3 regions of the Mycobacterium kokjensenii genome follow, and region 1 is predicted to be linked to each of the others. Evidence: predicted binding sites of a transcription regulator. Region 1 holds the regulator's gene; each other region holds the start of a gene.
The links. The regulator LexA, encoded in region 1, represses DNA repair genes until DNA is damaged. The targets are predictions, from matches to a motif close to CGAACANNTGTTCG.
Positions count from the first base shown of each region.

Region 2: RCP38_RS14730 (error-prone DNA polymerase) is a predicted target of LexA. The motif match lies at 5,692-5,705, and genes of this name have one in related genera.
Region 3: cofD (2-phospho-L-lactate transferase) is a predicted target of LexA. The motif match lies at 5,443-5,456, and genes of this name have one in related genera.

Region 1 is NZ_OY726394.1:2,474,910-2,485,008, reverse strand. It holds gene RCP38_RS11520 (acyl-CoA dehydrogenase family protein) at 1-254, shown strand, start outside; gene RCP38_RS11515 (sunset domain-containing protein) at 486-2,555, shown strand; gene RCP38_RS11510 (nuclear transport factor 2 family protein) at 2,556-3,008, opposite strand; gene lexA (transcriptional repressor LexA) at 3,011-3,691, opposite strand; gene RCP38_RS11500 (LysM peptidoglycan-binding domain-containing protein) at 3,904-4,413, shown strand; gene nrdR (transcriptional regulator NrdR) at 4,557-5,021, shown strand; gene RCP38_RS11490 (peroxynitrite isomerase) at 5,059-5,544, shown strand; gene RCP38_RS11485 (proteasome assembly chaperone family protein) at 5,561-6,535, opposite strand; partial or broken gene sthA (Si-specific NAD(P)(+) transhydrogenase) at 6,711-8,125, opposite strand; gene RCP38_RS11475 (DUF4192 domain-containing protein) at 8,266-9,324, shown strand; gene RCP38_RS11470 (metal-dependent transcriptional regulator) at 9,337-10,029, opposite strand.
Region 2 is NZ_OY726394.1:3,141,340-3,151,438, reverse strand. It holds gene RCP38_RS14755 (MaoC/PaaZ C-terminal domain-containing protein) at 1-48, shown strand, start outside; gene otsB (trehalose-phosphatase) at 209-1,300, opposite strand; gene RCP38_RS14745 (universal stress protein) at 1,382-2,254, shown strand; gene RCP38_RS14740 (MMPL/RND family transporter) at 2,262-5,177, opposite strand; gene RCP38_RS14735 (MmpS family transport accessory protein) at 5,174-5,605, opposite strand; gene RCP38_RS14730 (error-prone DNA polymerase) at 5,720-9,016, shown strand; gene RCP38_RS14725 (nitroreductase family protein) at 9,039-9,686, shown strand; gene RCP38_RS14720 (tRNA (cytidine(34)-2'-O)-methyltransferase) at 9,775-10,099, opposite strand, start outside.
Region 3 is NZ_OY726394.1:2,972,212-2,982,310, forward strand. It holds gene RCP38_RS13900 (cation diffusion facilitator family transporter) at 1-104, opposite strand, end outside; gene manA (mannose-6-phosphate isomerase, class I) at 106-1,374, opposite strand; gene RCP38_RS13910 (TobH protein) at 1,383-2,507, opposite strand; gene RCP38_RS13915 (phosphomannomutase/phosphoglucomutase) at 2,504-3,901, opposite strand; gene RCP38_RS13920 (DUF3499 domain-containing protein) at 3,960-4,400, opposite strand; gene RCP38_RS13925 (metallopeptidase family protein) at 4,466-4,945, shown strand; gene RCP38_RS13930 (WhiB family transcriptional regulator) at 4,984-5,370, opposite strand; gene cofD (2-phospho-L-lactate transferase) at 5,719-6,717, shown strand; gene RCP38_RS13940 (coenzyme F420-0:L-glutamate ligase) at 6,714-8,054, shown strand; gene RCP38_RS13945 (NUDIX hydrolase) at 8,051-8,593, shown strand; gene manB (mannose-1-phosphate guanylyltransferase) at 8,679-9,752, opposite strand; gene RCP38_RS13955 (glycosyltransferase family 2 protein) at 9,749-10,099, opposite strand, start outside.

The sequences.
Region 1 (10,099 bases):
GGATCATGGTCGACGAGTTCGTCCGACTGCACCTGGACAAGAAACTGACCGCCGAGCAGGCCGCGATGGCCAAGTGGTACACCACCGAGAAGCAGGTGCACCTGATCGACCGCTGCCTGCAGCTGCACGGCGGTTACGGATTCATGCGGGAATACCCCATCGCGCGGGCCTACCTGGACTCGCGGGTGCAGACGATCTACGGCGGCACCACCGAAATCATGAAAGAGATCATCGGGCGCAGCCTCGGCGTGTAGCAGCGGGACTCCGACGCAACAGCGGAGTGTGTAGCAGGGCATCTTAGGGGGTGCGACCAGCGTATTTGGTCGCACCCCTTGCTCTGTTCGGGGGCGTGGATTCGGCATCATTTCGGCATCGGGTAGGTATCTGTTTTCGCAATACCCATGACATGGCTTCGAAATTCAGGCCGATTGCGGGAAAGTCTTAGCCGGAAATATTTGCGTCGATATTGATGCCTGGGAGGGCTGGTGACTAGTCGGAAAGATCGGTTCGACAAGACGGCGGTGCGCATGGCGCTCGGCCTCGCGGCGACGGTCACCGTGCTCTTGTCGGTGCAGACGGCCGCGGCGACACCCGACGGCGATGCCCATGACGCGATCACCGCGGCATGGCAGTCCGCCGGCGGTGACGGTTCTCCGCTGGGAGCGCCCAGAGGTGAGGTGCACCCCGCCGGAATCGGCTTCGCGCAGGACTTCGCCGGTGGCACCATCTACTTCACCCCGGAAACCGGCGCCAAGACCCTCTACGGCGCGATCCTGGACAAGTACGAGTCGCTGGGCGGCGCGGCGAGCGCCGGCCTGGGCTTCCCCAGCAGTGACGAGGTACCGGGCCTGGTGCCCGACAGCCGGGTGGCGATCCTGTCCGGCGCCGACAATCCGGTGATCTTCTGGACACCCGAGCACGGCGCACACGTGGTGCGCGGACCGATCAACGCGGCCTGGGACAAACTGGGCAGCTCCACCGGAGCACTCGGGGTCCCGGTCGACGACGAGAGCTACGAGGGCGCTGTCGTCACCCAGAAGTTCAGCAACGGCGTGCTGTCCTTCGACAGCGCGACGAAGACGTTCACCGCGGTACCCCCGGAATTGGCGGCGCAACTCGCCGACCTCGCCGCCCAGCCCGACCCGGCGGCGGCCATCGACCAGGCCTGGCGTGCCGCCGGCGGGCCGTCCGGGCAGCTGGGCGCCAAGCAGGGCGATGAGTACGCGATCGGCGAAGACGGCGCGGGCCAGGACTTCGCCGGCGGCAAGGTGTACTTCAGCGCCGCGACCGGTGCCGGCGTCGTCGACGGTGAAGTCTTGGACAAGTACGAGTCGCTGGGCGGCCCGGACGGCAGCGATCTGGGATACCCGATCACCAGCACCGCCGACGGCGCCTTGAGCGGCAGCAGGTTCAGCGCGTTCTCCGCCGATGACGAACCGGTGATCTTCTTCAGCCCCGACAACGGCGCCTTCGTGGTCCGCGGTGCGCTCAAGGCCGCCTGGGACAAGCTCGACGGCGCCACCGGCAAGCTCGGTGCACCGGTCGGTGACCAGAGCCTCGAGGGGGATGTGACCTCGCAGAAGTTCACCGGCGGGACGATCTCCTGGAACCAGGCCACCCGTACCTTCAGCAGCGAGCCGGCCGACCTGGCGAAAGGTCTGTCCGGGCTGCAGATTCCCGGGATGACGCTGCCCGACGGCAGCTCGACCACCGCGACCGGCGCGGGCGACGAGACGCGCTGGAATTGGATGTGGGTGTTGATTCCGGTCGCCGTGCTCGCGGTGCTCGGCGTGTTCGCCGGTGCGGCCATGTGGTGGCAGCGGCGGCGGGCGGTTGTGGTGCCCGAGAGCACTCCGGTGGCCGCGCCGCGGCCGCCGACGGCGCCGCTGCCGACCACCGATGACTACGACTACGACGACGATGACGAGCGGTGGGCGCACCACGACGCACGCGGGGACTACCAGGACTCGCGTGAGGACTACCGCGAGTCGCGTGAGGACTACCGCGACGAGACGCGGGAGAACGAGGGCATGGTCCGGTTGCCGAGCCGCTACGGCACCTCGACCTACGCGCCCGAGCCCGAACTGCCGTCGGCTCCCGACGCGCCGTGGCTGCACTACGGCGACCACGAGGCCGAGGCCGAGGCCGAGGCCGAACTCGACGATGACGACGACACCGACACGGCGCCGACGCGGGTGGTGGCCGAAGAGGACTTCGGCACCGGTCGTCATGCCGTGGGCCACGCGAGCGCGCCGAGCGAATCGCCGGCCTTCGGGGGTGGCGAATCGTATCCCTACGGGTCTGCCGCGGAACCCCGCGGGTTCGGCGGTGCTGCCGAGCCGCGCGCGTTCGGTACCGAGGAGTCGGTCCATCCGGTGATGCACCTGCCGCTCGACGACCCCTACCAGCAGCCCGCGGGTTATCCGATCAAGGCGAACATCGGCTCGGGGCTGTACTACACCCCGCAGAACGCACTGTATGAGGACACCCTCGCCGAGATCTGGTTCGCCACCGAGGACGCCGCGCGGCTCAACGGTTTCACCAGAGCGAACTGATCACTGCAGCGGCAGCGGAAGGTTGTGATCGCGCCGGGGCCGAGGACCGAAGATCCGCCGCTGCTCGGCGGTGATCGCGATGTCGTCGATGCTGGACTCGCGGCGGCTCATCCGGCCGTCTGATGCGAACTCCCACAGTTCGTTTCCGTAACTGCGCCACCACTGGCCGTGCGCGTCGCGGCATTCGTACTGATAGCGCACCGCGATCCGGTTGTCCTGGTAGCACCACAGTTCCTTGCGCAGGGCGTAGTCGAGTTCAGCGGCCCACTTGCGGCTCAGGAACGCCTCGATCTCGGCGCGCCCGGTGATGAACTCATCCCGGTTACGCCACACCGAATCCTCGGTGTAGACCGACGCAACACGGGCCGGATCCCTTGTGTTCCAGGCATCTTCAGCGGCTTGCACCTTGCGTCGCGCCGATTCCTCGTCGAAGGGCGGGCAGGGCGCGAACATGGTCAGATCTTGCGGATGACGGTGACGACCTTGCCCAGAACCACCGCGTCGTTGCCGGGAATCGGGTCGAACACCGGATTGTGCGGCATCAACCACACCTGGCCGCCGGTGCGTTTGAAGGTCTTCACGGTGGCCTCGCCGTCGATCATGGCGGCCACGATGTCGCCGTTGTCGGCGACGTTCTGCTGGCGCACCACCACCCAGTCGCCGTCACAGATGGCCGCGTCCACCATCGACTCGCCCACGACTTTGAGCAGGAACAGCTCGCCTTCGCCCACCAGCTCGCGGGGGAGCGGGAAGACGTCCTCGACGGCCTCTTCGGCCAGGATCGGCCCGCCCGCGGCGATTCGGCCGAGGACCGGGACGAAGGTGGGCTCCGGCAGGGAGTCCGAGCCGGCGAAGTCGGTGCGCTGTGCCGTCTCTGCGACGGTCGTGTCGTCATGGCCGCGGACGTCCACGGCACGCGGCCGGTTGGGGTCGCGGCGCAGATAGCCCTTGCGCTCCAGGGTCCGCAGCTGATGGGCGACCGACGAGGTCGAGGTCAGTCCGACGGCATCACCGATCTCGCGGATGCTCGGCGGGTAGCCCCGCTCGTTCACCGACGCGCGGATGACGTTCAGGATGGTGCGCTGCCGGGCGGTCAGCGCGGAGTCCGGGCCCGCAGAGTTGCTGCTGTCACTCATAGCGGCGAATCTAGTCGCACGACCGAGAAATATCAAACATGTGTTCGAGACGTGTCGTGCGGGCGTTCGAACGCGGCGGGGTGATGTCGGGGGTGTTCGCTAACGTTTTCGATAACGATTCGATCAGGTGTTCGACATCGAACGTCTGATCGATTAATCTTCGAACAGTCGAGCGAAAAGGGTCGCCGACGCCGAGTGAGGGAGAACCGCGCATGATGCTCATCGACACGATTGCCCCGGGCTTCGAATCTTCCGAATCGTTCGAGGCCGAGCCGATCCTGGTCCATCGCGGTCGCATCACCTCCGGTCGGGCGCAGCCGGTGCGCACCCGTGCGGCGCGGCCGGTCCGGTCGCGGCCGGCGGTCGCACCACTGCAGTACCGCGGAACCGGGGTGCTGATGTCGCGGACACCGCACCGGCCGCAGTCGGTCCGGGCCATCACCCCGGGAACCACCGTCGTGCTGGCCCTGGTCGCCGCGGCGATCACGGTATGGCTCGGGATGATCGTGCAGTTCGGTGCGCCGGTGGCCGCCGGTGACTCCGCGGTGCCGGACCGGCTGGGCGTCGTACGGGTGCACAACGGGGAGAGCCTGCAGCACTTGGCCACCCGGGTGGCGCCGGACGCGCCGACGGGTCAGGTCGTCGAGCGCATCCGGGAGCTCAATGCTCTGGATTCGGTGGTCCTGGTCGCCGGACAGACGCTGATCGCCCCGTTGGGCTGAGATCGGTGTCGACGCTTCGGGGGCTTGCGGGCACTGCGGGGTACGACTGTCGAGCCGCGCAGGTACGCTCGCAGTTGTCCCAATTGCCCCGGGTTCCCCAGCTGTCGGGGGAGCCGGGTTCCCCGTACGGCGAAGGAGCGGTGATGCACTGCCCGTTTTGTCGCCATCCAGACTCCCGAGTGGTGGACTCCCGCGAGACCGACGAAGGCCAATCGATCCGGCGGCGTCGTTCCTGCCCGGAATGCGGCCGGCGGTTCTCCACCGTGGAAACCGCGGTGCTGGCCGTGGTCAAGCGCAGCGGCGTCACCGAACCGTTCAGTCGCGAGAAAGTGGTCAGTGGAGTCCGTCGGGCCTGCCAGGGTCGCCAGGTCGACGACGATGCACTGAACCTGTTGGCCCAGCAGGTCGAAGACGCGGTTCGTGCGGCGGGCTCGCCCGAGATTCCCAGCCACGAGGTGGGCCTGGCGATACTGGGCCCGCTGCGTGAACTCGACGAGGTGGCCTATCTGCGGTTCGCGTCGGTGTACCGTTCGTTCTCCTCGGCGGCCGACTTCGAACGGGAGATCGAGGCCCTGCGCGAACATCGCGAAGCACCGTCCGCCGGTTGAGCCGTGCCGGCCTGCGACGCGCATTAGGCTGGCGTTCATGGCACCCGAGTTGCATCCCAATCTTGCCGAGTTGGCATCGCTGCTGGGGACCTGGTCGGGTCGGGGGCGCGGGGTGTATCCCACCATCGATTCGTTCGACTACCTCGAAGAAGTGGTGTTCTCCCACGTCGGCAAGCCGTTTCTGATCTACGGACAGAAAACGAAGTCGGTCGCAGACGGGCTGCCCCTGCACGCCGAGACCGGATACCTACGGGTGCCCGAGCCCGGCCGGATCGAATGGATTCTGGCGCACCCGAGCGGGATCAGTGAGATCGAGGTCGGCAGCTACACGCGAACCGAGCACGGTATCGACCTGGAGATGTCGGCATCGACCATCGGGCTGGCCCCCAGCGCCAAAGAGGTCAGCGTACTGAGCCGTCACTACCGCCTGACCGGCGACGAACTGTCCTACACCCTGGACATGGGTGCGGTCGGCCAACCGGCGCAGAACCACCTGGCGGCGGCGCTGCGCCGGACCGGCTGAGACCCCGCGGCGGCGCTCAGTCGTCGTCGCGGTTCTTCTTCGCCTCCTGGGCCAGGAATCGCTCGAATTCGGCACCGAGTTCGTCGGCGCTGGGCAGTTCCTCGTCGCGCGCCAGCAACGAGCGGTTCTGCTGGGCGTCGAGGAACGCGTCGTACTGGCGTTCCAGTGTCGCCACGACCTGCGCGACTTCGGCACTGGCCGCCACCTGCTCGTCGATTTTGGCGCGAATCTCGGCGGCCGCGGAGTGCAGTTCGTCCAGCGGCAGGTCCAATGCGCCGGTCACCGCGGCCTGTTTGAGCAGCGCCGCCGCCGCTTCCGGATAGTCGGTCTGGGCCACGTAGTGCGGCACGTGCACGGTGAAGCCGGCCACCTCGTGGCCGTGCTGGGCCATCCGGTACTCCAACAGGTTCGAGGCGCTACCGGGGACCTGCACCTCGGTGATCCACGGGGTGAAGTCGCTGATCAAGTCCCGGTTGTTGGAGTGCGCGGTCAAGGTCACCGGCCGGGTGTGCGGAACCGCCATCGGAATGGTGCCCAATCCGATCGTGCGGCGCACGCCGAGTTGCTCGGCCAGCAGACGCACCGCGGTGATGAAGCGTTCCCACTTCAGGTCGGGCTCCATGCCCGCCAACAGCAGAAACGGTGTACCCGCGCTGTCGCGCAGGGCGTGCAGGCTTAGCTCCGGCTCCTGGTAGTGGGTGAAGTGATCCGTTTTGAACGTCATCACGGGCCGCCGGGAGCGGTAGTCGAGCAGATCGTCGATCGCGAAGGACGCCACCAGTTCGCTGTCCAGGGCGGTCTTGAGGTGACGGGCAGCCAACCGGATGGCGTGGCCGGCATCGGAGAAGCCCTCCAGGGCGTGGATCAGGACCGGCCCCTCGCCGTCGGCGGACATCAGCTGCGGCGCCGGAAACTCCAGCTCGTACATGCCGCTCTGCTGAGCCTGGTACTGCCGGTCCCGGTCGGGACCATGGTCCGGGTAATCGGCCATCGCCTTCGCCTCCTCGTCGTGCGGATCCACGGCACGGATCGCATTATCTAGTGTCCCTCACCGGGGGCAGGCACCGAAAACGGTGCGCGCATGTGTTCGACAACGTACGGGGTCGCCCCGGGCATTCCGCGGCGGGGATGTGTTCGCTCAGCGATGAAAGCGCCCGGCCGCGACGTCAACTGCGGAACTGCTGCAAGGCACGCATCTTGTTCATCACATCCAGGGCGGCGTTCTTGTAGGCCTCGGAGAACGTCGGATAGTTGAACACCGCGTCGACGAGGTATTCCACCGTGCCGCCGCAGCCCATGACGGCCTGGCCGATATGCACCAGTTCGGTCGCATTGGTGCCGAAGATGTGGACGCCGAGCAGCGCCAGGTCCGTCGTCGACACCAACAGCTTGAGCATTCCGTAGGAGTCGCCGGCGATCTGCCCGCGGGCCAACTCCCGATACCTGGCCACCCCCACCTCGTAGGGAATCGCCTTGCGGGTCAGTTCCGATTCGGTCGCGCCGACGTAGGAGACCTCGGGGATCGAATAGATCCCGATCGGTTGCAGGGCGGTGATCCCGTCGGTCGGCTCGCCGAACGCGTGGTAGGGGCGAGCCGGCCCTGCTCCATCGAGGTGGCGGCCAGCGCCGGGAATCCGATCACATCACCGACGGCGTAGATGTGGTCCACCGACGTCCGGAACATTCCGTCGACGACGATGCGACCCCGTTCGTCGGTCTGCAGCCCGGCATTGGCCAGTTCGAGGTGGGCGGTGTGTCCTTGGCGGCCGGCCGAGTACATCACCGTCTCCGCCGGAATCTGCTTGCCGCTGGCCAGCGTGGTGACCGTGCCGTTCGGGCTCACGTCGACGGCGGTCACCTCCTCGCCGAACCGGAAGGTCACCGCCAGATCCCGCAGGTGGAATCGCAGGGCCTCGACCACCTCCGGGTCACAGAACTCCAGCATCGATTCGCGCTTCTCGACCACGGTGACCCGCGTTCCCAAGGCGGCGAACATCGACGCGTACTCGATACCGATGACGCCCGCGCCGACCACCACCATCGACGACGGGATGAACTTCAGGTCGAGAATTCCGTCGGAGTCCAGCACCCGTTCCTCGTCGAAGGTGACCCCGGACGGTCGGACGGGTTTGGTCCCGGTGGCGATCACGATGTGATCGCCGGTGATCGTGGTCGTCTCGGTTCGGCTGTGGCCGTCGATGACGATCGTGTGCGGGTCCGCGAATCGGCCGTGACCGAGCAGGAGATCGATGCGGTTGCGCATCAACTGGTTGCGCACCACCTCGGTCTCCTTGCCGATCACATATTGGGTGCGTGCCAGCAGGTCGGCGGGGGTGATCTTGTCCTTGACCCGGTAGCTGGCGCCGTAGAGATCACGCTGATTCATCCCGGTCAGGTACAGCACCGCTTCACGCAGGGTCTTGGACGGAATGGTCCCGGTGTTGACACAGACCCCGCCGATCATCCGGCCGCGCTCGACGACCGCGACGGACTTTCCGAGCTTCGCCGACGCGATGGCCGCCTTCTGCCCGCCCGGACCGGAACCGATGACGATGATGTCGTACTCCCGCTTCGCATCCATGACACTGACAATTACGCGACTTCGCCCTGTCGTGCACGGCGATCGCGATCTGTTCACAGTTGACGGTTCATCCACAGAGACGTGGCCGGCGGCGCTCGGTGGTGCCCCCGATGACGGGGGTGGTCGTCACCGTTGCGGACATGACGACAAAACAAACGGAATTCACACTCAACCGTCCCGGTGCGCTGATCGCCGCACTGCCGGCCATCCTCGGATTCGTCCCGGAGAAGTCCCTGATCCTGGTCTCGGTCGACGGTGGCGAACTGGGCTCGGTACTGCGGGTCGACCTCACCGAGGAACTCGCCGACAACGTCGGCCGGCTCGCCGAGGTCGCGGCGGCGGCCGCCCCCGCCGGTGCGATCGCGGTGATCGTCGACGGGCAGGGCGCGCGCTGCCCGGTCTGCAACGATGAGCACCGCCGGTTGGTCGACGACCTGACCGAAAGCCTGTCCGATCACGACATCGTGCTGCTCGCCGCACACGTGGTGGACCGGGTCGCCCGCGGCGGCCGGTGGCACTGCCCCGACGGCTGTGGTGCCGGCGGCCCGGTCGACGATCCCGACGCATCGCCGCTGGCCGCGGCCGCGGTCTTAGAAGGGCGGCGGCTCTACGCCCGGCGCAGTGATCTGCAGGCGGTGATCACGCCCGACAGCCCGGGGCGCTGCAGTGCGGTGGCCGAGGCGATCGACGACTGCGCGGCCGACCGTGCCGCGGCGGGGGAGGACGGGTCGCGGGAGCGGGCTCGCCGCGACGTCGAACAGGCGCTGGACGTCATCGTGGCGGTGGCCGACGGCCGTCCACCGACCGACGTGGAGGTGGCACGGATCGGCTGCGCACTCACCGACGTCCGGGTTCGGGATATCTTGTGCGCGTTGGCGATCAGTGATTCGGCCGCCGACTCGGAGCGCCTGTGGTCGGTGGCGGCGCGGGCTCTGCCGCAGCCGTGGCGGGCCGAGGCACTGGTTCTGCTGGCGTTCAGCGCCTACGCGCGCGGTGACGGGCCGTTGGCCGGGGTGTCGCTGGAGGCTGCGCTGCGGGCCGTGCCGGAGCATCGGATGGCCGGCCTGCTCGATACCGCGCTGCAGTCCGGGTTGCGACCGGAGCGGGTCCGCGGACTGGCCGAGACCGGCTATCGGTTGGCGCAACAGCTCGGGGTGCGGCTACCGGAACGCTGCGGGCTCGGTCGGCGGGCCGGCTGATGCGGTGCCGTGTCAGACCTTCTGCACCTTCACGGCGTGCGCCATCTCGAACGGCAGGCTCACGTCGGTGTGCCCGGGCATCACGATGGTCACGCCGTCGTCTCCGTCGGACTGCACGGTGACCCGCGCATCGGGCACCACACCGGCCTCCTTCAGCCGGGTGATCAGCTCGATGTCGCCTTGGACGTGTTCGGTGAGCTGGCGCACCACCACCGCCACCGGGGACCCGGCCGGCAACTCCGTCAGCCGCACGAGATCGGAGTCCCCGGATCCCGAGCCCGCGCCGATCCCCAGGTCGAGCAGGCCCGGAATGGGGTTGCCGAACGGCGAGGTGGTCGGGTTGTCGAGCACCTGGACCAGGCGACGCTCGACGTCCTCGCTCATCACGTGTTCCCACCGGCAGGCCTCGGCGTGCACCTCTTCCAGCGGCAGCCCGATGACATCGACCAGCAGCCGCTCGGCCAGCCGGTGTTTACGCATCACCGAGACCGCCAGGTTGCGGCCCTTCTCGGTGAGTTCGAGATGACGATCACCGGCCACCTTCAGCAGGCCGTCGCGTTCCATCCGGGACACCGTCTGGCTCACGGTCGGACCACTTTGTTCCAGTCGCTCGGCTATCCGAGCACGCAGCGGGGTGACACCCTCTTCCTCCAGGTCGTAGATCGTCCTGAGGTACATCTCGGTGGTATCAACCAACTCATTCATTCCGCGCCTTCCGTCGCAGCCGAGTCTACTTCGACGGCAAAATGCGCGGTCAGCGTCCGACACCCTGCAT
Region 2 (10,099 bases), 670 kb from region 1:
AACTGCCGGGTGGTGCTCGACGACGGGGTGGCCGAGTACCGGGACTGAGGTTCGCCGAATCGGGTGCCCGCATCGCCCCGTCACTTCCCGTGAAGGTGCGTAGTTGTACGCAAAACCGCGGCGTGTCGTGTGCAAACACGCTCCCCCGCAAGCGGGGGGGACCCCCAGCTGGCGGGGGAGAGGGCGGGGAGAGGGGCGGGGTCGGGGCTTACTGCGCGGCGAGGCGGGCGGTGAACTCCACCGCCTGCGCCGGGCTGTCCAGCGCATAACGCGCGGCGGTGGCGCGGTCACCGTCGTCGTTGTGCCGCACCAGAATTCCGGCACCGCCGGATTCGGCCACCGCGTCGAACGCATCCTCGTCGGTGATGTCGTCGCCGAGGAACACCGGCGTGGCGACCCCGGGCATCCGATCCAGCAGCCAGCGCAGCGTGCGTCCCTTGTCCCAGTCGAGCTCGGGCCGCAACTCGATCACCTCGCGCCCGGTGGTCACCCGCAGGCCGTCGCGCCGTCCGGCGTCGCGCACCGCCGCCAGCACTTCACTCACCCGGTCCCGCGCGGCATTGCGGTAGTGCACCGCAACCGCGAACCGTTTGTGCTCCACCATGATCCCCGGAAGCGCGCCGAGCCGTTCGCGCAGCGCGACCGCCGCAGCGGCCAGCACCGGCACCGCGCCGGCGGCGGTGTCGTTCTGGTGGTGGGTGCCGTCCGGGCCGGTCAGCTCGAAGCCGTGACTGCCCGCATACCAGATCCCGTCCAGACCCACCCGGGCCCGCACGTCGGCCAGGTCACGGCCGGACAGCACCGCGACCGGGCATCGGGCGGCCAACGCGGCCAGCGCCGCCACCGCCCCGGCGACCGGCCGGGCCGCGTCGGGATCGTCGACGATCTCCGAAAGGGTTCCGTCGAAGTCGAAGAACACCGCCGGACGGTCCAGGTGGCGCAACCCGGATGCCGTCATGGCGTCGGGCAGGACCGACATCGGCCGGTCGCCGGTGCGCACCCGCACGGTGCCGGGGGAGTCCACCCGCGCGTCGCCGCCGTCGCGTCCCACGCCGATCACCAGCGCGAATCCGGCACTGCGCGCAGCGGTTACACCCGATTCGGTGTCGGCCAGGACCACGCAACGGCCCGGCCGCACGCTCAGCCCGGCGGCGGCCGCCACCAACTCGGCGCCCGAACCCACCGTGCCCACCCGCACACCGGCCTGCCGCAACCGCTGGGGCAGATCCCCCGTGTCGGCGTCCCCGCCGAGGCACAGCAGCACCGCGTCGTGGCGACGAGGGTCGATCAGGACCGACATGCCCACCATCCCACCACGGTGCCACAGCCCGACTCGGATTAGCGTGGTAGGGGTACGGACCAACAGCGCAAGGAGAACCCGATGTCGTCTGCTTCCGGAATCCTGGTCGGTGTCGACGGCTCGCCGTCGTCGGTCGCGGCGGTCGACTGGGCGGCACACGCCGCCGCTTTGCACAACCTTCCGCTCACCCTGGTCCACGTGCTGGCCTCGCCGGTGGTGATGACCTTCCCCGAGACCCCGATGCCGCCCGGATACACCGAGTGGCAACGCGAGCAGGGCGAGCACCACCTGCGCGACGCCGTCAAGGTCGCCGAGGCGGCCGGGGCGCCGCGGGTCGTCGCCGAGATCGTGGTGGGTTCCACGGTGCCGATGCTGGTGGACCTCAGCCGCGGGTCCGCCCGCCTGGTGGTCGGATCCCGCGGGCACGGACTGCTGCGCCGCCGGCTGCTCGGTTCGGTCAGCTCGTCACTGGTGCGGCACGCGCACTGCCCGGTCGCGGTCGTGCACGAAGGCCAGCCGGAAGAGCACCCGAGTCCCGGCCCGGCGCCGGTGGTGGTCGGCATCGACGGCTCCGCGGTGTCGGAGGCCGCCACCGGGCTGGCCTTCGAAGAGGCGTCGCTGCGCGGGGCGGAACTGGTCGCGGTGTACGCCTGGCACGACACCGGCCTGCTGGACTTTCCCGGCATCGACACCGCCGCGATGGAATCCGACGGCGAACTGGTGCTGGCCGAGCGGCTGGCCGGCTGGCGGGAGCGTTACCCGGACGTCACGGTGCGCCGGGTGGTGGTGGGCGACCGGCCGGCCGATCAACTCATCGAGCAGTCCCGCCAAGCCCAGCTGGTGGTGGTGGGCAGCCACGGCCGCGGCGGCTTCACCGGCATGCTGTTGGGTTCGGTCAGCCAGGCGGTGGTGCAGGCGGCGCATGCGCCGGTGATCGTCGTCCGGCCGACCTGACCCAGCCTCAGCCGACGGTCAGCGCGTCGGCCTCCCGGCGTGCCGCGACGGCCTGCTGCGCGGCCGGTGACGGCCGGGGCAGCACCCGCTGCGGCCACCAGAACCAGCGGCCCAGCAGCGCGGCGATCGACGGCGTCATGAACGAGCGGATCACCAGGGTGTCGATCAGCAGGCCGAGCCCGATGGTGGAACCCACCTGGCCGATCACCTTCAGGTCGGAGACCAGCATCGACATCATGGTGAACGCGAACACCAGACCCGCCGAGGTGACCACCGAGCCGCTGCCGCCCATCGCGCGGATGATGCCGGTCTTGAGTCCGCCGTGCAGCTCTTCCTTCATCCGGGAGACCAGCAGCAGGTTGTAGTCCGAGCCCACCGCCAGCAGGATGATCACGCTCATCGCCAGCACCATCCAGTGCAGATCCAGCCCGACGATGTGCTGCCAGATCAGCACCGAGAGACCGAAGGATGTGCCCAGCGAGAGCAGCACCGTGCCGACGATCACCGCCGAAGCCACCACCGCCCGGGTGATCAGCAGCATGATGATGAAGATCAGGCAGAGCGAGGCGACGCCGGCGATGATCAGGTCGTAGGCCGACCCGTCCTTCATGTCCTTGAACATGGCCGCGGTGCCGCCGAGATAGACCTTGGAGCCCTCCAACGGGGTGCCTTTGAGCGCCTCGTGCACGGCGTGCTTGATCGGTGCGACGTGGCTGACGCCCTCCGGCGACATCGGGTCGCCCTCGTGGCTGATGATGAACCGCACCGCGTGCCCGTCGGGCGACAGGAACATCTTCATGCCGCGCTTGAAGTCGGGGTTGTCGAACGCCTCCGGCGGAAGGTAGAACGAGTCGTCGTTCTTGGACTCGTCGAACGCCTTGCCCATGGCGTTCTGGCCCTCCATCATCTTCTCCATCTGCAGCTGCAGGCCCTCCATGGTGGACTGCATCTTCAGCTGGGTGGTGCGCATGTTCGACATCGTCTCGATCATCGGCGGCATGATCTCGAGCATCCGCGGCATCAGCCGGTCGAGGTTGTCGATGTCGGGCAGGACCTTTTCGAAGTCCTCGGTCATCGCGTCGATGCCGTCCATCATGTCGAAGATCGACCGGATCGACCAACAGATCGGGATGTCGAAGCAGTGCGGCTCCCAGTAGAAGTAGCTGCGCATCGGACGCCACATGTCGTCGAAGTCGGCCATCTCGTCGCGCAGTTTCTGGATGTCGTCGAGCATGATGTGCATCTTGGTGGCCATGCTGTGGGTGGTCGCCGACATCTCGCGGGTCACGTCGAGCATCTGCTTCATGCTCTCGATCGAGACCAGCATGTCGTCGCCCATCTTGAGCATGTTGCGCATGCTGTCGAGCTGGTACTTCATGTTCAGCTGCTGGGTGGTGCCCTGCATGCTGATCGCGAACGGGATCGTGGTGTGCTCGATCGGGGTGCCCTGCGGGCGGGTGATGGCCTGGACCCGGGCGATGCCCGGCACCTCGAACACCCGCTTGGCGATCCGGTTGATGACCAGGAAGTCGGCCGGGTTGCGCAGGTCGTGGTCGGTCTCGATCATCAGCAGTTCCGGGTTCATCCGGGCCTGGGAGAAATGCCGGTCCGCGGCGGCGTAGCCGATGTTGGCCGGCACGTAATCCGGCATGTACACGCGGTCGTTGTAGTTGGTCTGGTAGCCCGGCAGGGTGAGCAGCCCGATCAGGCAGACCCCGGTGGTGGCCGCCAGCACCGGGCCCGGCCAGCGCACGATCATCGTGCCGATCCGCCGCCAGGACCGGATCCGCATCGCCCGCTTGGGCTCGAGCATGCCGAAGCGGCTGGCCAGCGCGACCACCGCGGCGCCGAAGGTCAGCGCCGCCACGACCAGGACTACCATGCCGATCGCCAGCGGAATGCCCAGCGACTGGAAGTAGGGCAGTCGGGTGAAGTGCAGGCAGAAGGTGGCGCCGGCGATGGTCAGCCCCGAGCCCAGGATCACGTGCGCGGTGCCGTGATACATGGTGTAGAAGGCCGTTTCCTTGTCCTGCCCGATCGCTCGGGCCTCCTGGTAACGGCCGAGTAGGAAGATCGCGTAGTCGGTCGAGGCGGCGATGGCCAATGTCACCAGCAGGTTCACCGCGAACGTCGAGAGCCCGATGATGTTGTGGTAGGCCAGCAGCGCCACCACGCCGCGGGCGGAGCTCAGCGAGAACACCACCATGCCCAGCACCAGCAGCACCGTGCCGATCGACCGGTAGATGGACAGCAGCATGGTGATGATCACCACGAACGTCAGTGCGGTGATGAGCTGCAGGCTCTTGTCGCCGGCGATGTGCTGGTCGGCGTTGAGGGCGGCGCCGCCGGTGACGTAGGCGTGCACCCCCGCAGGCGCCGGGGTGTCGGCGACGATCTTCTGGACGGCCTCGACCGACTCGTTGGCCAGGGTCTCGCCCATGTTGCCGGCCAGATACACCTGGACATAGGCGGCCTTGCCGTCCGGGCTCTGCGAGCCCGCCGCGGTCAGCGGGTCGCTCCAGAAGTCCTGGACGTGCTCGACGTGGGTGTGGTCGGCCTCCATCTTGGTGACCAGCTCGTCGTAGTAGGCGTGCGCGTCCTCGCCGAGCGGTTCGTCGCCCTCGATGACCACCATCGCCGAGCTGTCCGATTTGAACTCGTCGAACACCTTGCCGATGCGCATCATCGAGATCATCGACGGGGCATCCTTGGGCGCCATCGAGACCGCGCGGAGTCTGCCGACCTCTTCGAGCTGCGGCACGATGACGTTCACCAAAACGGTGATTGCCACCCAGGTCAGGATGATCGGGATCGCCAGTCGGCGAATCCATTTGGGAATACCGCCGCGCTCGGGTCGCCGCGCGGCCGGCAGGGTGTCGGTCGGAGCGTCGGGGGCGGAGTCGTTGCTGGTGTGTTTGCTCATGCGGATTTCACAATGCAGAAGGTCTGGGCGCTGACGGGGCCGGTGGCGATGCGTTCGTCTTTGACCTCACCGTCGATGGTGACCCGGCAGCCGATGGTGGCGCCGTCACCCTGCGCGACGATGTTGGGGCTGACCGCCGGGTTGGTGGTCGACAGGGTCAGCGACCACGGCAGGCTGGCCCCGTCGAGGCGTTGCGGGGTGGCGTCGAGGTCCAGGTAGTTGATGTCGGCGTAGGTGCCGTCCGGACTGAAGATCTCGTAGACCACGATCTTGGGGTGAAAGGGCTTGGTGTCCTCGAACGGGGCAGCGCTGGAACTGCTGTCGTCGCCGCCGAAATAGCTGCGGACTCGGTGCACGACACCCACGCCCACCGCGAGAACCACAACGATGAGCAGGGGGAGCCATGCGCGTCTGAGAACGCCGAACATGAAAGCGGTGGCCCTTTCGGATCGTGCCTGAATCTGACACAGATTAGTGCATCAAAGTTCTTTTTCACACCCGACGAAGCCTTGATCGAATATATGTTCGATATTCTGTGGGGTGTGGGTTGGGATAGTGGGCCGCCGAGCTGGGCGGAGATGGAGCGAATACTCGATGGTAAGTCTCGTCACACCGGTGTTTCGGCCGGTGCGACGCGGGATCGCGACCCGTCGATCTCCCGTCCGGAACCACCACCCCGGCCGGTGTCGGCGCACCCCTACGCCGAATTGCATGCGCACTCGGCGTACAGCTTCTTAGACGGGGCCAGCAGCCCGCAGGAGCTGGTCGCCGAGGCCGCCCGGCTGGGGCTGCGGGCGATCGCGCTGACCGATCACAACGGGTTGTACGGAGTGGTGCGGTTCGCCGAGGCCGCCGCCGAGCTGGCGGCCGAGGGGCAGCACGTCGCCACGGTGTTCGGCGCCGAGCTGTCGTTGGGGGCGTCCGTCTCCGCGCGGGCCCGCACCGAGGACCCGGACCCGCCCGGCCCCCATCTACTGGTGCTGGCCCGCGGCCCGGAGGGCTATCGGAGATTGTCCCGGCAGATCGCCGCCGCGCACCTGGCCGGCGAGAAGGGCAGGCCGCGTTTCGACCTGGACGCGCTGACCGAGGCCGCCGGTGGACACTGGCACATCCTGACCGGCTGCCGCAAGGGGCACGTCCGCGCGGCGCTGGCCGCCGGCGGGGTCGAGGCCGCCTCCGCCGCGCTGGCCGACCTGGTGGACCGGTTCGGAGCCGGCCGGGTCGCTGTGGAGCTGACCCGGCACGGCGAGCCGTGCGACGACGAACGCAACGCCGCGCTGGCCGGCCTGGCGCCCCGGTTCGGGGTAGGGCTGGTGGCCACCACCGGTGCGCATTTCGCCCGGCCGGACCGGGGCCGGCTGGCGATGGCGCTGGGTGCGGTGCGGGCACGCCAGTCGCTGGATGACGCGGCCGGGCGACTGGCCCCGCTGGGCGGGTCGCACCTGCGGTCCGGCGCGGAGATGGCCCGACTGTTCGCGGCCCACCCGACGGCGGTGCCGGCGGCGGCCGAGCTCGGCGAGCGGTGCGCGTTCCCGCTGGCGCTGATCGCCCCGCAACTACCGCCCTTCCCGGATGTACCGGCCGGCACTACCGAGGACGGCTGGCTGCGGCGGTTGACCCTGGCCGGCGCCGCCGGGCGCTACGGCCCGCCCGAGCGGGCGCCGGCCGCCTACTCCCAGATCGAGCGTGAGTTGGAAGTCGTTGCGCAACTGGGTTTCCCCGGATACTTCCTGGTGGTGCACGACATCACCCAGTTCTGCCGGCGCAGTGACATCCTGTGCCAGGGCCGGGGATCGGCGGCCAACTCCGCGGTCTGCTACGCCCTCGGCATCACCGCGGTGGATCCGGTGGCCAACGGGCTGCTGTTCGAACGGTTCTTATCCCCGGCCCGCGACGGCCCGCCCGACATCGACATCGACATCGAATCGGATCGGCGCGAGGAGGTGATCCAGTACGTCTACGCCAAATACGGTCGCGACCACGCCGCCCAGGTGGCCGATGTCATCACCTACCGGGGCCGCAGCGCGGTACGCGACATGGCCCGTGCGCTGGGCTATTCGCCGGGGCAGCAGGACGCCTGGAGCAAGCAGCTGAGCCGCTGGGGGAGGGCCGGCCGGGAGGCCGCCGATCTGCACGGCATCCCCGAACAGGTGGTGGAGCTGGCCGACCAGGTCGCCGATCTGCCGAGGCATCTGGGCATCCACTCCGGTGGCATGGTGATCTGCGATCGGCCGATCGCCGACGTGTGCCCGGTGGAGTGGGCCCGGATGCCCGGGCGGAGCGTGCTGCAGTGGGACAAAGACGACTGCGCCGCAATCGGTTTGGTGAAATTCGACCTGCTGGGGCTGGGCATGCTTTCGGCGTTGCACTACGCGATCGACCTGGTGGCGCAGCATTGCGGTGTCGAGGTGGACCTGGCCGCGATCGACCTGTCCGAACCGGCGGTCTACGAGATGCTGGCGCGCGCCGACACCGTCGGGGTGTTCCAGGTGGAGTCGCGCGCCCAGATGGCCACCCTGCCGCGGTTGCGCCCACGGGAGTTCTACGACCTGGTGGTGGCGGTGGCGCTGATCCGCCCCGGGCCGATCCAGGGCGGGTCGGTGCATCCCTACATCCGCCGCCGCAACGGCATCGACCCGGTGACCTACGAGCACCCGTGTATGGCGCGAGCGCTGGAGAAAACCTATGGGGTGCCACTGTTTCAGGAGCAGTTGATGACGCTGGCGGTGGACTGCGCCGGGTTCACCGCCGCCGAAGCCGACCAGCTGCGCCGTGCCATGGGATCCAAGCGCTCCCCGGAGCGGATGCGCCGGCTACGGGACCGGTTCTACGACGGGATGGCCGAGTGTCACGGCATCACCGGAGCGGTGGCGATGCGGATCTACGAGAAGCTGGAAGCCTTCGCCAACTACGGATTTCCGGAGAGCCATGCGATGAGCTTCGCGTCGCTGGTGTTCTATTCGGCCTGGTTCAAGCTGCACTATCCCGCGGCGTTCTGCGCCGCGCTGCTGCGGGCTCAGCCGATGGGCTTCTACTCACCGCAGTCGTTGGTCGCCGACGCCCGCCGGCACGGGGTGCCGGTACACCGCGGTTGCGTCAACGCCAGCCTGGTACACGCCACATTGGAATGCGGCGGCACGCAACTCCGGCTCGGCCTGGGGGCCGTGCGGGGCATCGGCACCGACCTTGCCGAGCGGCTGGTGGCCGACCGGGAAGCGCATGGACCGTTCACCTCGATGCTGGATCTGACCGCCCGGGTGCAGCTTTCGGTGCCGCAGGCCGAGGCGCTGGCGACCGCCGGCGCATTCGACTGCTTCGGCGGGAATCGCCGGGAGGCGCTGTGGGCGGCCGGGTCGGTGGCGGGGCAGCGGCCGGACCGGCTACCCGGGGTCGGCGTCGCCACCGGTACCCCGGCGCTGCCCGGGATGAGCGAGATCGAGCTGGCCGCCGCCGATGTCTGGGCCACCGGGGTCTCACCCGACAGCTTCCCGACCCAGTTCCTGCGCGCCGATCTCGATGCGCTCGGGGTGATTCCGGCCGAGCAGCTGGGAGGCGTCCCCGACGGCACCCGGGTATTGGTGGCCGGGGCGGTGACGCACCGGCAGCGGCCGGCGACCGCCCGCGGGGTCACCTTCGTCAACCTCGAGGACGAGACCGGGATGGTCAACGTGCTGTGTACGCCGGGAGTGTGGACGCGCCATCGCAAGCTGGCGCAGACCGCGACGGCACTGCTGGTCCGTGGCCGGGTGCAGAACGCCGCCGGGGCGGTCACCGTGCTGGCCGATCGGCTGGGCTCCCTGGAGTTGACCGTGGGTTCGCGCTCCCGGGACTTCCGGTAGCCGCCGGCGGTAGCCTCCATTCATGAACCTCAACTTGTCCGCCGACGAAGTCCTGACCACCACCCGATCGGTCCGCAAGCGTCTCGACCTCGACAAGCCGGTTCCCCGCGAGGTGCTGATGGAATGCCTCGAGATCGCCTTGCAGGCACCCACCGGTTCCAACGCCCAGGGCTGGCAGTGGATGTTCGTCACCGACCCGGTCAAGAAGCAGGCGATCGCCGATATCTACCGCGCCAACGCCCTGCCCTACCTGAACCAGGAGAAGCCCGGCTACGGCGAGGGTGACGTGCGCACCGAACGGATGGGGTTCGTCAGCGATTCGGCCAAGTATCTGGCCGAGAACCTCCAGGACGTGCCGGTGCTGCTGATCCCGTGCCTGGAGGGCAAGCCCGACACCGGGGGACTGGGGTTCAGCGCGTCGTTCTGGGCCTCGCTGTTCCCGGCGGCCTGGAGCTACTGCCTGGCGCTGCGTAACCGCGGACTGGGTTCCTGCTGGACCACTCTGCATCTGCACGGCGACGGCGAGAAGCAGGCCGCCGAGGTACTCGGCATCCCCTACGAGCAGTACAGCCAGGGCGGGCTGTTCCCGATCGCCTACACCAAGGGCACCGACTTCAAACCGGCCAAGCGGCTGCCGGCGGACCGGGTGGTGCACTTCGACACCTGGTGATCCGGCCGGCGATCACGGCGCCACTGTCGGGTTATGTCACGCCCTCCGGCCGATCGCGTGCCATAACCCGACATTCGGTGCGGCCGAACTACACCCCGCCGGGAAAGCCGTGCTGGCGCCACGCCTCGTAGGCCGCCACCGCGGCGGCGTTCGACAGGTTCAGCGACCGCCGTCCGGGCAGCATCGGGATGCGAAGCCGCCCGGTGATGTGCGGGTCGGCCAGGGTCTGCTCGTCGAGCCCGGTGGGTTCGGGACCGAACATCAGGACGTCGCCGGGTTCATAGCGCACGTCGGTGTAGGCGGTGGCCGCGCCGGTGGTGAACGCGAAGACCCGGGCGTCGCCGAGGGCCTCCCACGCCGCCGGCAACGACGGGTGGACCCGCACCCACGCGAGGTCGTGGTAATCCAGACCG
Region 3 (10,099 bases), 500 kb from region 1:
GCCGCACTGCCGGTGATCAGGTAACCGGTGAACTTCGCCACCGCGATACCGCCGTTGGCCGCCAGCGCCGCGATGATCGCCTTGGTGCTCCCCGACGACGACACGTCAGAGGCCTATCGTCGCCCGGAACAGCGCGGACGGTTGTTGGGCAGACAACCGGATCGGCCCGTCGTCGTAGGGCACCCAGGCGGATTGTCCGCGGTGCAGCGTCAACGTCTTCGACTTGGCGTACACCGTGACCGCGCCTTCGGCACAGAGCAGAATCTGCGGGCCGTCGTGACGCACCGGCGCATCCACCTCGTGGCCGAGGAGGCTCCCGTCGAGGCTCAGCCGCGACACCGCGAATTCGTCGGCCGCGGTGCGGTAGACGACTTCCGGTCCATCGGTGTAGGTCGCCGACCGCAGCGCCTGCTCGGTGGTGGGGGCGAAGTCCAGGACCCGCAACAACTCGGGCACGTCGACGTGTTTGGGCGTCAGACCGCCACGAAGCACGTTGTCGGAGTTGGCCATAACCTCCAACCCCACACCGTGCAGGTAGGTGTGCAGGTTGCCGGCCTGCAGGAAGATCGCTTCACCCGGCGCCAGACTGACCCGGTTGAGCAGCAGCGACGCCAGCACCCCGGCGTCGCCGGGATAGCGCTCGCCGAGTTCGAGCACCGTCTTGGCCTCCGCGGAGAACTCCCCGGCATCGGAGCTCAGGTAGTGGATGGCGCCTTCGAGGACCGCGGGCACCAGCACGTCCAGATCCGGCTGCGGCGCAGTGATCCAGGTGGTGAACAGTGCCCGCAGGCCGTCGGCGTCGGATTGGGCATCGGCCGGATCCAAGCCGGGCCGGTCGTTGCCGGCCTCGCCCCCGAGCAACTCGATGAACGGATCCAGGTCGGATACCGCCAGCGCCCGCAGCAGTTCGACGGTGCGGGCCACGGGCCGGAATCCGGCCAACGCCTCGAACGGCTGCAACGCCACCAGCAGCTCGGGTTTGTGGCTGGTGTCGCGGTAGTTGCGGATCGGCGAGGACACCGGAACACCGAGTCGCTCTTCGCGCTCGTACCCCTCGACCGCCTGTACGGCACTGGGGTGGGCCTGCAGCGACAGCGGCTCGTCGGCGGCGAGCACCTTGACCAGAAACGGCAACCGGTCCCCGAAGCGGCCCTGGGCCACCGCGCCCAGCTGGCCCTCCGGATCCTTGTTCAACTCGTCGAGCAGCGACACCTCACCGCTGTCCGTCTCCAGCCATGCCGGATCTCCGGGGTGCGCGCCGAGCCACAGTTCGGCCTCCGGGTGCATCGCCGGAACCGGTCGACCGGTGAACTCGGCGATGGCGGTCCGCGAGCCCCAAGCGTAGGTCCGTATCGCTCCGCGTAGTAGTTCCACTGTTCCCGTCAACCCCGCAAAAATCCCACATAGGCGGCGGCCATCTCCAACCGCACCGACAACACCGCAAGCTGCTGCTCCACCCCGCCGGGGCCGGTGGCGACCGCCCCCGGGGCCGTTGCCTCAGCAGGACCTCCCGACGCTACCGGGATGTCCTCGACCCCGACCAGATCGACGTCGGGCAGGCCCGCGGTCCGCGCCGCCACCACGGTACGGTCGGCGGCCAGCGTCAACGCCAGCACCCGCAGCCGCCCGGCGGCCGGACCGTCGATCTGTTCGTCGTGAAAGATATCGGCGACATCGCGACCCGCGGCGGACCGCGCCCGCAACGCGCTCACCGCGTCGGCCAGTCCGGCCGCCGCCACGGTGCTCCGCCCGATCCGCAGCATCGCCGCCGCACCGTGCCGGGCCAGCTCCAGCGTCGCCGCACAGTCACCGACCAGCGCGACGTCCCGGCCGACGATCCGGTCCGCCAGCAGTTTCGCCGGGTTGGTGAAGAGTTCCCGGGCCGCACTGTTACGCAGTGCCTCGGCGTCGAGTTCGTCGGCGAGCGCGCCCAGATCCGTCGGGTCACCGCCGCTCAGACCCAGCGCGTCCAGGACGGCCAGGCCGGCCGCGAGATAGCGCTGCAGGCCGTATTCCGCCGCAACCGGGATCCGCGGCTCCAGCACCGCGACACGGCCGGCGGTGGCATCGCGTAGCGGGCCCTCGAACGGTGCGACCACCACGACCCGCGCACCGCGCCGCACCCCGGCGGCGGCCCCGGCGACCAGCGCCGGGTCTCCCGGGTCGTCGCCGGCGACGATGAGCACATCCAGCGACCCGATCCAGGACGGCACTTCGGCCGCCGCCACCAGCGGCGTCCGCGCCGAGGCACCGCGTGCCGCGGCCAGCAGGGTTCCCGCCGTCACCGCCGCGCCGCGGGTGGACAACCAGATCACCGTCCGCGGCGGATAGTCGCCGGCGTCGCTGCGCACGATGTCCAGGGCACCTTCATCGACCGTCGCCCCGGTGGCGCGCACCTGCGCGCCGGCCATCGAAGCCGCCCACAGGGCGCCGTCGTGGTCGGCGGCCAGCAGCGCCTCGGGGTCATCGAGGTCGACGGTGGAGAAGGACCCGGAGAAGGCGGTCACGGCCGGGGCTTCTCGGCGACGGCTTCGATCTGTTCGGCGACCCTGGCCACCACCGCGTCCACGGCCGTGGAGCCGGGTGCTTCCACGTTGAGCCGCAGCAGCGGTTCGGTGTTGGAGCTGCGCAGGTTGAACCAACTCCCCGCGCCCAGGTCGACGGTCACCCCGTCCAGGTCGTCGACGGAGACCCGCTCGCCGAACGAGCCCACGACGGCGTCCACGCAGGCCTGGGCATCGGCGACGGTGAAATTGATCTCGCCCGACGCCGCGTAACGCTGGTAGTCGGCGGTCAGTTCCGACAGCGGTCGCTGTTGTTCGCCGAGGGCGGCCAGTACGTGCAGGGCGGCCAGCATGCCCGAGTCGGCGCCCCAGAAGTCCCGGAAGTAGTAGTGCGCCGAGTGCTCGCCGCCGAAGATGGCACCGGTCTGCGCCATCAGCGCCTTGATGTAGGAATGCCCGACCCGCGACCGCAGCGGCGTACCGCCGCGCTCGGCGACCAGTTCGGGCACCGCCCGCGACGTGATCAGGTTGTGGATCACCGTGGCGCCCGGTTCGCGCGCCAGTTCGCGGGCGGCGACCAGTCCCGTCACCGCCGACGGGGAGACCGGCTCTCCGCGCTCGTCGACGACGAAACAGCGGTCGGCGTCACCGTCGAAGGCCAGCCCGATGTCGGCGCCACTGTCCCGTACGAACGCCTGCAGGTCGGTGAGATTCGCCGGGTCCAGCGGGTTGGCCTCGTGGTTGGGGAAGTTGCCGTCCAGTTCGAAATAGAGCGGCAACAGCGTGACGGCGTCGACCGACCCGAACACCGCGGGTGCGGTGTGGCCGGCCATACCGTTGCCGGCGTCGACGGCGACGCGCAGCGGCCGTGAGCCGGAGATGTCGACCAGGGAGTGCAGGAACGCCGCGTAGCCGGCCAGTACGTCGCGGTCGGTGCCGCTGCCCGGCGAGCCGTGCCGGCCGGGGGCCGGGTCGACTCCGGCGATCAGCTCGTCGCTGATGCGCCCCAGGCCGGTGTCGGCGCCCACCGGCTTGGCACCCGCCCGGCAGAGCTTGATGCCGTTGTAGGCGGCCGGATTGTGGCTGGCGGTGAACATCGCACCGGGGCAGTCCAGCGATCCCGAGGCGTAATAGAGCTGGTCGGTGGAGGCCAGCCCGATCCGGATCACGTCCAGGCCGCGCGCGGTCACCCCGCCGGCGAAGGCCGCCGACAGCGCCGGCGAACTATCGCGCATGTCGTGGCCGATGACGACCTGCCGGGCACCCTCCTCGGCCATTAGCTGGGCAAACGAGTACCCGACCTCGGCGACAAGGGATTCATCGATCTCCGAACCGACCAGGCCACGTACGTCGTACGCCTTGATCACACGGTGGACAGCCGCAGCGGGCCGAGACATGGACAGGGCTCCTGACGAAGTGGACTCTTGCCGCTCAAGCCTAGCCCGGAACGGGCGATCAGTCCGACGGGTCCGGCAACACGCGCAGGTGGCCGCGCCGGCGACCGGTGGTCTTGGTGGACGAAACGGGCGGCGCCAGCAGGCCGCCACCGGGTCCGGCACCGGATCCTCCCCGGTGCTGCGAATCGCCCGCACCGGCCTGCGGGTACCACCCGCTCGCCGGGGCGGCCCGGCCCGATTCGCCCTCGCGCACCGCTTCGGCGAGAGCAACGAGGTCGTCTTCTTCGGGGGACACCCAGGGCCCCGGGTGGCGGACCATCTCCCAGCCCCGCGGGGCGGTGATCCGGCCCGCGTGACTGAAGCACAGGTCCCAGGAATGCGGCTCGGCGGCAGTGGCCAGGGGGCCGACCACAGCGGTGGAGTCCGAGTAGACGAACGTCAGCGTCGCCACCGCATAGTGCGGACACCCTGGCCGACAGCAGCGGCGGGGAACGTTCACGCGGTCGAGGCTATCGTGGCCGCGCACCGCCGTGGCGCCGGACACGCGCAATGGAGACGCACCCTATGCGCAACCGTTACCATCGCTGCGTGATCGCCACGCGTCGTCGAAGGCGCGGCCGCGAAGCCCGCGGGCCGCTGCTGCCGCCGACCGTCCCGGGTTGGCGCAGCCGCGCGGAACGCTTCGACATGGCGGTGCTGGAAGCCTACGAACCCCTCGAGCAACGCTGGAAGAGTCGTCTGGCGGCACTCGACGTCGCCGTCGATGAGATTCCCCGGATCGCGGCGAAGGATCCGGACAGCGTGCAGTGGCCGCCGGAAGTCGTCGCGGACGGTCCCATCCCCCTGGCCCGGCTGATTCCCGCCGGCGTCGACGTTCGGGGCAACCCGACTCGGGCGCGAATTCTGCTGTTCCGCAAGCCGATCGAGCAGCGCGCTAACGACAGCACCGAACTCGGGGATCTACTGCACGAAATTCTGGTGGCTCAGGTCGCCACGTATCTGGACGTCGACCCCACCGTGATCGACCCGACACTCGATGACTGAAAGGCGCTGACCGCGACGGGTCCGCGCCGACAGCGAACTCAGATGATGCCGCGCTTGAGGCGCCGGCGCTCGCGCTCGGACAGCCCGCCCCAGATACCGAAGCGTTCGTCGTGCGCCAAGGCGTATTCCAGGCACTCGCTGCGCACCGCGCACCGCTGGCAGATCTTCTTGGCCTCCCGGGTGGAGCCGCCCTTCTCCGGGAAGAACGCCTCGGGGTCGGTCTGCGAGCACAGCGCGCGATCCTGCCACTGCTCGTTGGTGGCCGACTCGGGATCGAACGGATCGAACTCGTCGTAGTCCTCGGGTTGCGGCACCAGGCTCAGATGCGGCCGGTTGGGCATCGGCTCGACCGTCTCCGACGGGGTCATCTCCACACCGGCGTGCGACGTTCCTCCCATCACGCCCCAAAGGTGCTCATAGGACATGCTCGGCCTCCTCACCTCGTAGCGCGATACTGATATTCGGCCCGCTTGCCGCCACTGCCAGCCGTTCCAATTCGAACATGTGATCGAATCTCGGTCTGCGACACCGAAATCGGCTGCCAACCGGGAAATGACACTGATGTGATTAGACACGCACCCGACGTGCCCGGTCAAGCCGAACGGCCGAATTCCTTACCATCTCGTGACTCATTTCCGACGTGTCTGATACCGGCGAGTCCTTGTCATCTACCCCACATCGGCCGATCGGCGTGTCACAGCCGGACTCTCAGGCTCGCGTGACGGCGGTCCGCCACACCGCCCCCGAGACCGCCAAAGGTACTGTCGTGCGCTGTGAAGGTCACGGTTCTCGTCGGCGGGGTCGGCGGCGCCCGATTCCTGCTCGGCGTCCAGAAGTTGCTGGGGTTGGGCCAGTTCGCCGCCGCCTCGGACGGCGACGAGGCCGGCCCGCACGAGCTGACCGCCGTCGTCAACGTCGGCGACGACGCCTGGATGCACGGTGTGCGCATCTGTCCCGATCTGGACACCTGCATGTACACCCTGGGCGGCGGCGTGGACCCGGAGCGCGGCTGGGGCCACCGCGACGAAACCTGGCACGCCATGGAGGAGTTGGCCCACTACGGCATGCAGCCGGACTGGTTCGGCCTCGGCGACCGCGACCTGGCCACCCATCTGGTCCGCACCCAGTCGCTGCGAGCCGGCTATTCACTGACCGACGTGACCGCGGCACTGTGCGAGCGATGGCGACCGGGCGCACGGCTGCTGCCGGTCACCGACGACAGCTGTGAAACCCACGTCGTGATCACCGATCCCGACGACGAGACCCGGCGGGCGATTCACTTCCAGGAGTGGTGGGTGCGCCACCGCGCCCAGGTACCCACCCACGGATTCGGCTTCGTCGGTGCGGAGAAGGCCACCGCGACACCCGATGTGGTGGCGGCGATCACCGATGCCGACGTCGTGCTGGTCGCCCCGTCCAATCCCGTGGTCAGCGTCGGTGCGATCCTGGCCGTGCCGGGGGTCCGGGCGGCGCTGCGCTCGACATCCGCGCCGATCGTCGGCTACTCCCCGATCGTCGCCGGGAAGCCGTTGCGGGGCATGGCAGATATCTGCCTGAGCGTGATCGGACTGGACTCCACCGCACGGGCGGTGGGCGAGCACTACGGCGCACGCAGTCAGACCGGCATCCTGGACTACTGGCTGGTGCACGAGGGCGATCCCACCGAGGGCATCGACGGCCTGACGGTCCGCTCCGCACCGTTGCTGATGACCGATCCGGCCGCGACGGCCGAGATGGTGCGCACCGGACTGGATCTCGCGGGCGTGCGATGACCGAGCACGGCAGCGCCGCCAAAGTCGAGATCCTGCCGGTCACCGGGCTCGGCGAGTTCCGGCCCGGCGACGACCTGGCGGCCGCGCTGGCGTCGGCCGCACCGTGGTTGGCCGACGGCGACATCGTGGTGGTCACCAGCAAGGTGGTGTCCAAGTGTGAGGGCCGCATCGTGCCGGCTCCCGGCGACGCCGAAGCCCGAGATGCGTTGCGCCGCCAACTGGTCGAAGCCGAAGCGGTCCGGGTCCTGGCCCGCAAGGGCCGCACCTGGATCACCGAGAACCGCATCGGACTGGTGCAGGCCGCCGCCGGTGTCGACGGTTCCAACGTGGGCTCCGACGAACTCGCCCTGCTCCCGGTCGATCCCGATCGCAGCGCCGCCGCACTGCGCGCCGGACTCACCGCACGGCTCGGCGTCGAGGTGGCGGTGCTCATCACCGACACGATGGGACGCGCCTGGCGCAACGGCCAGATCGACGTCGCGATCGGGGCGTCGGGCCTGACCGTGCTCAACGGCTATGCCGGATCCGTCGACCGGCACGGCAACGAATTGGTGGTCACCGAGGTGGCCGTCGCCGACGAACTGGCCGCGGCCGCCGACCTGGTCAAGGGCAAGCTCACCGACGTACCGGTGGCCGTGGTGCGCGGAATCGCCAGTCCCGACGACGGTTCCACCGCCGCCGCACTGGTGCGCTCGGGCACCGACGACCTGTTCTGGCTGGGCACCGCCGAGGCGATGGAGGCGGGCCGGATCCAGGCCCAACTGCTGCGCCGTTCGGTGCGTACCTTCACCGACGAGCCGGTGCCGGCACAGCTGGTGACCGACGCGGTGGCCGATGCGCTGACCGCCCCGGCACCGCACCACACCCGGCCCGTTCGATTCGTCTGGCTGCAGCGGCCCGACGTCCGCATTCGGCTGCTGGATGCCATGGCCGCCAAGTGGCGGGCCGACCTGACCGCCGACGGCCGGTCACCCGAGGCTATCGACGCCCGGGTCTCGCGCGGCCGAATCCTCTACGACGCACCGGAAGTCATGATTCCGATCATGGTTCCCGACGGGGCCCACCACTACCCCGATGCCGCGCGTACGGCCGCCGAGCGCACCATGTTCACCGTTGCGGCCGGCGCGGCCGTCCAGGGACTGCTGGTCGCATTGGCGGCGCGCGGGGTGGGCAGCTGCTGGATCGGCTCCACCATCTTCACCCCGGATCTGGTGCGCGCCGAACTGGATCTTCCCGACGACTGGGAGCCCTTGGGCGCCATCGCGATCGGCTATCCGACCGAGCCACTGGAGCCGCGTTCGCCGGCGCCGGTCGACGAACTTCTGGTGCACCGGTGAGCCTGCACGATTCCGCCGTGGCGGCCCTGACGGGCTGGGCGGCACCGGATTCCGCACAGGACTCGTTGCGGCACGCGGTACTGGCGTTCCTGGCCGCCCGCAGCGACGCCTGTCGGCGCGAATGCGAGCCCGGGCACATCACCGCCTCCACCCTGGTGCTCGACCACACCGGCTCACACGCCCTGCTGACCCTGCACCCGCGGGTCGGCCGCTGGCTGCAGCTCGGTGGGCATTGTGAGGACACCGACGTCGACGTCACCGCCGCAGCGCTGCGCGAGGCCACCGAAGAGTCCGGGATCGCCGGGCTGCGGCTCGCCCCGCAACTGGCGGCCGTGCACGTGCACCCGGTGACCTGTTCGTTGGGCGTGCCGACCAGACATCTGGATCTACAGTTCGTGGCGCACGCGCCGGCCGACGCGCAGATCCGCGTCAGCGACGAATCGCTAGCCCTGCGCTGGTGGCCGGTGCACGCGCTTCCCCCGGACGCCGACGACGCCCTGGTTCATCTGGTGGGGCAGGCCCTCGCCCGCACGCGATAGCCCCCTTCCCTGCGTTGACACTGCGGCTATGGCGGGAAAGTGCGAGAAGGGTGCGCCCTGAGCGCAGAGTGAACGGGGAATCGGCTCAGACGTCGCTGGAGTAGCGGATCCCGCAGTCCGGAATCGACACCCCGGGCCAGACCCGGGCACCGCGCAACAGTTCGCAGCGCGCCCCGATGTCGGCGCCGTCGCCGATCACCCCGTCGCGGATCAGCGCACGCGGGCCGATGCGGGCACCGAATCCGATGATCGACCGCTCGATCACGCTGCCCGCCTCGACCTTGACGCCGTCGAAGATCACCGCGCCGTCGAGTCGGGCACCCGGGCCGATCTCGGCGCCCCGGCCGACCACGGTTCCGCCGATCAGGACCGCTCCGGGCGCCACCGAGGCGCCGTCGTGCACCAGTGACTCGCCACGCTCACCGACCAACGCCGGGGACGGCGCGATACCGCGGACCAGATCCGCCGAGCCCCGGACGAAGTCCTCGGGTGTGCCCATGTCACGCCAGTAGCTGGTGTCGACGTAGCCGCAGACCTTGACGCCGTCGGACAGCAGCCCCGGGAACACCTCGCGTTCCACCGAGACCGGCCGTCCGCGCGGGATCCGGTCGATGACCTCGCGGGACAGTACGTAGCAGCCGGCGTTGATCTGATCGGTCGGCGGGTCCTCGGTCTTCTCCAGGAACGCGGTGACGCGGCCGTCCCGGGTGGGAACACAGCCGAACGCCCGCGGGTCGCCCACCCGCACCAGGTGCAGGGTCGCTTCGGCGCCCTGTTCGCGGTGGTAGTCGTGCAGGTCGATCAGGTCGGCCCCCGAGAGCACGTCGCCGTTGAACACCATCGCGGTGTCGTGGCGCAGCTGCGAGGCGACGTTGGCGATTCCGCCGCCGGTACCCAGCGGCTCCTCTTCGGTCACGTACTCGATCTGCAGGCCCAGATCCGAGCCGTCACCGAACTCCTCGGAGAACACCGCCGGCTTGTAGGAGGTGCTGAGCACGACGTGTTCGATGCCGGCGGCCGCGATCCGCGACAGCAGGTGGGTGACGAACGGCAGCCCCGCCGTCGGCAGCATCGGTTTGGGCGCGGACAGGGTCAGCGGCCGCAGTCGCGTCCCCTTGCCGCCGACGAGGACGACCGCGTCGACCTTGCTCAATGTCACGGTTGTCCCTTCGTCAGTTTGCGGCGGGCATGGCGTACCGCCAGGTGCGAACGCACCGCCAGCGCGCCGCGCATGCTCCAGCGCAACGGCGCCCGCCACCAGCCGGTGTGCCGGTCGGCCAGATAGGTATAGGTGCTGCGGTGATGCGCGGCCAGGTTACGGGCCGGGTCCTTGCCGGTGGCGTGCCCCTTCTGGTGCAGCACCTCCGCCGAGGGCACATAAACGTTGAGCCAGCCGGCCTTGGCCAGCCGGTCCCCCAGGTCCACGTCTTCCATATAGAGGAAGTACCGGTCGTCGAAGCCGCCGATCGCGTCGAATGCCGCGCGGCGCACCAGCAGGCACGCCCC